2 linked regions of the Variovorax paradoxus genome follow. The protein of the gene in region 1 interacts with the protein of each later gene in a pairwise test. Links are inferred from orthologs where the notes say so. Each region holds a gene or a part of one and is shown on either strand. Other genes may lie near its edges.

Region 1 (2,967 bases):
TGATGCTCTCGGCCGCGAGCGCGGTGAGCTGGGCCGCAAAGACCTTCCGGTTCACCGACGAGGCCGCGCTGCTCGAAGCGGCGGCGTCGGTGCCACTGGCGCAGCGCGAGCGCTGCCCGCTGTTCCTGCCGTACCTCTCAGGCGAGCGTTCGCCGCACAACAACCCCAATGCACAGGGCGTGCTGTTCGGGCTGACGCATGCACACGGTCCGGCGGAAATCGCATACGCCGTGGTCGAGGGCGTGAGCTTCGGGCTGCGCGATGGCTTCGACACCCTGCGGCTGCCGGTCGACATGCCGCTACGCGAAGTGGCGCTGGTGGGCGGTGGTGCGCGCAGCGTGTGGTGGGGCCAGTTGCTGGCTGACATCTTCCAGGTGCCGCTCACGCTCTATGCGGGGAGCGAGACGGGCGGGGCGCTGGGCGCGGCGCGACTGGCGTGGCTGGCCGATGGAGGCGCGGTGGCTGAGGTGTGCAAGCTGCCGCCGGTGCAGCAGCAGTTGATTCCGTCGACCGAAGGAGCCGCTGTGCATAGCGCGCGCCACACACGCTTTCAGGCGCTCTACACGGTGCTGCGAGACCAGTTTCAGTAACTGCAGTAGCTGCTGCAACAGGCAATAAAAAAGGGCCGCTTTCGCGGCCCTTCTTCTTTTGGTGAGCAGTGCTCAGCCGGGCATTACATGCCCATGCCGCCCATTCCGCCCATGCCGCCCATGTCGGGCATGCCGCCGCCGGCGCCAGACTCGTCCTTGGGCGCGTCAGCGACCATGGCTTCGGTCGTCAGCAGCAGCGAGGACACCGAAGCGGCGTTCTGCAGTGCAGTGCGCGTGACCTTCGTCGGGTCCAGGATGCCCAGCTCGAGCATGTCGCCGTACGTGTCGTTCGCAGCGTTGAAGCCGTAGTTGCCCTTGCCGGCCAACACAGCGTTCACCACCACCGAGGCTTCGCCGCCGGCGTTGTTCACGATTTCGCGCAGGGGAGCTTCGATGGCCTTGAGCACCAGCTTGATGCCGGCTTCCTGGTCAGCGTTGTCGCCCTTGACCGACTCGCCCACGGCTTGCTTGGCACGCAGCAGAGCCACGCCGCCGCCAGCCACGACGCCTTCTTCCACTGCAGCGCGGGTAGCGTGCAGGGCGTCTTCGACGCGAGCCTTCTTTTCCTTCATTTCGACTTCGGTGGCAGCGCCAACCTTGATCACTGCAACGCCGCCGGCCAGCTTGGCCACGCGCTCTTGCAGCTTTTCACGGTCGTAGTCGCTCGTGGCTTCTTCGATCTGCACGCGCACTTGCTTCACGCGGGCTTCGATGTCGCCAGCGGCACCGGCGCCGTCGATGATGATCGTGTTTTCCTTGCCCACTTCGATGCGCTTGGCTTGACCCAGGTCGGCCAGCGTCACCTTTTCGAGCGTCAGGCCCACTTCTTCAGCGATGACCTTGCCGCCCGTCAGGATGGCGATGTCTTCCAGCATGGCCTTGCGGCGGTCGCCGAAGCCAGGAGCCTTGACAGCCACGACCTTCAGGATGCCGCGGATCGTGTTCACGACCAGCGTAGCCAGGGCTTCGCCTTCGACTTCTTCGGCAATGATCAGCAGCGGACGGCCAGCCTTGGCGACTTGTTCCAGCGTGGGGAGCAGGTCGCGGATGTTGCTGATCTTCTTGTCGAACAGCAGCACGAAGGGGTTGTCGAGCAGCGCCGATTGCTTCTCGGGGTTGTTGATGAAGTAGGGCGACAGGTAGCCGCGGTCGAACTGCATGCCTTCGACGACGTCGAGTTCGCTGTCCAGCGACTTGCCGTCTTCCACGGTGATCACGCCTTCCTTGCCGACCTTGTCCATCGCGTCAGCGATGAGCTTGCCGATGGTTTCGTCGCTGTTGGCCGAGATCGAGCCGACTTGAGCGATTTCCTTCGACGTGGTGGTGGGCTTGGAAGCCTTCTTCAGCTCGGCGACCAGGGCCGTCACGGCCTTGTCGATGCCGCGCTTCAGGTCCATCGGGTTCATGCCGGCAGCCACCAGCTTGAAACCTTCGCGAACGATGGCTTGTGCCAGCACGGTCGCGGTGGTGGTGCCGTCACCGGCGTTGTCCGAAGTCTTGGAAGCCACTTCCTTCACGAGCTGGGCGCCCATGTTCTGCAGCTTGTCCTTGAGTTCGATTTCCTTGGCCACCGACACACCGTCCTTGGTGACGGTGGGGGCGCCGAACGAGCGCTCGAGCACCACGTTGCGGCCCTTGGGGCCCAGGGTCACCTTGACTGCGTTGGCCAGGATGTTCACACCCTCGACCATGCGTGCGCGGGCTTCACCGCCGAAGACTACGTCTTTTGCTGCCATGTTTGTTTACTCCAGAAATTGAATCTAATCAGTTGAGGACAGAGCAATCCGCGCTTCGCGCCGGCTTGGTCTGTCCCGCAAATCACTTGCCTTCGACGACCGCGAACAGGTCGTCTTCCTTCATGACGAGCAATTCGTCACCGCCGACCTTGACGGTCTGGCCGCTGTACTTGCCGAACAGGACGCGGTCGCCGACCTTGACGGTCAGTGCGGCCAGTTCGCCCTTGTCGTTGCGCTTGCCCGGGCCCACGGCCAGGACTTCACCCTGATCGGGCTTTTCAGCGGCTGCGTCGGGGATGACGATGCCGGAGGCGGTCTTGGTTTCGCTGTCAACACGCTTGACGATCACGCGATCGGCCAAAGGACGAAGTTTCATTGCATCTCCTGGATGTATGGATAAGAAACGGGTTTGTGGTCGGGTGCCGGACCGGAGGCCGGCAGCCCATCGACTGGAAGCGAGGGCTGTTAGCACTCATCAGCAGCGAGTGCTAATCATAAGGGCAATCGATGGGCTTTCAAGTGACAGGGGTTGCCGCAGGTGCTGTCGGTTCTCAGTTAACCCGGAACTGCACGACCGTACTTTTCCGAGAGGTTGCTGCTGCTGCAGGCTGCCGGGAGACGCTACTGAACGTTCATGAATG
Region 2 (2,831 bases), 3.5 Mb from region 1 along the record:
AGAACGCTTCGAGGAGATGATGTCGATGAGTACCAAGGAAAACGCAGCCGTCAGCCAGTTGCTCGCCCTGCTCGAAGCCCGCTACGCACTGCGCGTGCTCTGGGCCCTGCGCGACGGCCATGCGCAGACCTTCCGGCTGCTTCAGGACAGCGTGGGCAGCATCACTCCCAACACGCTCAACACCCGCATCAAGGAACTGCGCGAGGCCGGCATCGTCGGCCACGGCAGCGACGGCTACAGCCTCACGCTCAGCGGGCAAGACCTGCTCAAGCGCCTTTCCGACCTGCAGGCCTTTGCCGGTAAATGGCAACTGGGACAACTCAAGAAAGCGGCGGCACCCGCAGCGGTCGCACCGCCCGCCGCGGCGGTTTCTCCAGCGGTCGCGCCCGCTTCGGCCCCAGTGGCAGCGCCTGCGTCCACACCCGCGCCCCCCTCCGACGACACCAGCCAGAGCTGACGGACCACAGGCCGGCCTTCCCGGCATCGGTAAACTCCGCGCCTTCGATCCACTGATCTCACATCGACGCAAGGAGCGTTTCTCATGCCTACCACTCCCTCCGGCCTGCAATACGAAGACACCGAAGTCGGCACCGGCGCCGAAGCCAAGGCCGGCCAGCACGTGCACGTGCACTACACCGGCTGGCTCTACAACGACGGCGTGCAAGGCGCCAAGTTCGATTCGAGCCGCGACCGCAACGACCCGTTCGCGTTCTCGCTGGGCGCGGGCCAGGTCATCAAGGGCTGGGACGAAGGCGTGGCCGGCATGAAGATCGGCGGCAAGCGCACGCTGATCATTCCCGCATCGCTGGGCTATGGCGCTCGCGGCGCCGGCGGCGTGATCCCGCCGAACGCCACCCTGAAGTTCGACGTCGAACTCCTGGACGCACACTGAGCATTCGAGCCGGCGGCTCCAAGGCCCGATTCCGGGCCTTTTTCATGCCTCCGCGGCCCTTTTGGCCGCGTTTTTTCGCTTGAAATGCTTTGGGCCAGCCCCATGTGGCTGGCTAACGTTTGTTTTCCGGCACATGCCGGTTCTTTGAAAAATGTCTGACCCGCAACAATCCGCACAGAATTCTCAAATGCTGCAAGGCGAGCCAAGCCCCGAAGAACTGGAGGCTGCGCACGCCGCCAATGAAGCCGAGGCGCTCGACGCCCTGGCCGTGGCACAAGGCGAACTCGCCGCCCTGCAGACCAAGAATGCCGAACTTGCCGACCAGTACCTGCGCGCCCAGGCCGATGTGCAGAACGCCCGTCGTCGCGCCGACGACGAGATCACCAAGGCCCGCAAGTTCGCCGTCGAGGCCTTTGCCGAGAGCCTGCTGCCGGTGACCGACAGCCTCGAAGCCGGCCTGGCCATCAAGGACGCCACCCCTGAGCAGATCCGCGAAGGCGCCGAAGCCACCCTGCGCCAGCTCAAGAGCGCACTCGAACGCAACAAGGTGATCGAAGTGGCCCCCGCGCCCGGCACCAAGTTCGACCCGCACCAGCACCAGGCCATCTCGGTGGTGCCCGCCGCCGACCAGGAGCCGAACACCGTGGTGAGCGTGCTGCAGAAGGGCTACACCATCAACGACCGCGTGCTGCGCCCGGCGCTGGTCACGGTCAGCGCGCCGAAGTAAGCGGCTCGCATCGGCACACAAGATTCCCACAGGAAATCCCCGCTTCATACCTTGAATCGCGACGGGTTATCCACAAGTTCATAACAACATATTTTTCAGGCTTTCAGGAGTAAAGAACATGGCAAAGATCATCGGCATCGACCTCGGCACCACCAACTCGTGCGTGTCGATCATGGAAGGCAACACCACGCGTGTGATCGAGAACTCGGAAGGTGCGCGCACCACGCCGTCGATCGTCGCGTACCAGGAAGACGGTGAAGTGCTGGTCGGTGCCTCGGCCAAGCGCCAGGCCGTCACCAACCCCAAGAACACGCTGTACGCGATCAAGCGCCTGATCGGCCGCAAGTTCGAGGAAAAGGAAGTCCAGAAGGACATCGACCTGATGCCCTACACCATCGCCAAGGCCGACAACGGCGACGCATGGGTGGAAGTGCGGGGCAAGAAGATGGCGCCGCAACAGGTCAGCGCCGACATCCTGCGCAAGATGAAGAAGACCGCCGAAGACTACCTCGGCGAAACCGTGACCGAAGCCGTGATCACGGTGCCGGCCTACTTCAACGACGCCCAGCGCCAGGCCACCAAGGACGCCGGCCGCATCGCGGGCCTCGACGTCAAGCGCATCATCAACGAGCCCACCGCTGCTGCCCTGGCCTTCGGCCTCGACAAGCAGGACAAGGCCGACCGCAAGATCGCCGTGTATGACCTCGGCGGCGGTACCTTCGACGTGTCGATCATCGAAATTGCCGACGTCGACGGCGAGAAGCAGTTCGAAGTGCTGTCGACCAACGGCGACACCTTCCTGGGCGGCGAAGACTTCGACCAGCGCATCATCGACTACATCATTGCCGAGTTCAAAAAGGACCAGGGCGTCGACCTGAGCAAGGACGTGCTTGCGCTCCAGCGCCTGAAGGAAGCCGCTGAAAAGGCCAAGATCGAACTGTCGAACAGCGCGCAGACCGACATCAACCTGCCCTACATCACGGCCGATGCGTCGGGTCCGAAGCACCTGAACATCAAGCTCACCCGTGCCAAGCTCGAAAGCCTGGTCGACGAGCTGGTCGAGCGCACCATCGCGCCTTGCCGCCTGGCCATCAAGGACGCCGGCATCAGCGTGTCGGACATCAACGACGTGATCCTGGTCGGCGGCATGACCCGCATGCCCAAGGTGCAGGAAAAGGTGAAGGCCTTCTTCGGCAAGGAGCCGCGCAAGGA

The links. Proteins that work in one complex are often made in the same cells at the same time.
Region 2: the proteins of groL (region 1) and grpE interact in binary tests that used the Escherichia coli proteins (3 or more experiments, as listed by UniProt). The link is inferred for Variovorax paradoxus from one-to-one orthologs.

The regions. Positions count from the first base shown.
Region 1 is NZ_CP102931.1:5,458,326-5,461,292, reverse strand. Bases 1-2,957 are described here. They hold groL (chaperonin GroEL), read right to left. Parts: upstream 2,327-2,957; coding sequence 674-2,326; downstream 1-673. Other genes in these bases: NWF24_RS25835 (co-chaperone GroES), read right to left, coding at 2,409-2,702; xylB (xylulokinase), read left to right, coding at 1-590.
Region 2 is NZ_CP102931.1:1,912,630-1,915,460, reverse strand. Bases 11-2,831 are described here. They hold grpE (nucleotide exchange factor GrpE), read left to right. Parts: upstream 11-1,043; coding sequence 1,044-1,619; downstream 1,620-2,831. Other genes in these bases: dnaK (molecular chaperone DnaK), read left to right, coding at 1,738-2,831; NWF24_RS08910 (FKBP-type peptidyl-prolyl cis-trans isomerase), read left to right, coding at 542-892; NWF24_RS08915 (winged helix-turn-helix transcriptional regulator), read left to right, coding at 26-457. UniProt on the Escherichia coli protein: Participates actively in the response to hyperosmotic and heat shock by preventing the aggregation of stress-denatured proteins, in association with DnaK and GrpE. It is the nucleotide exchange factor for DnaK and may function as a thermosensor.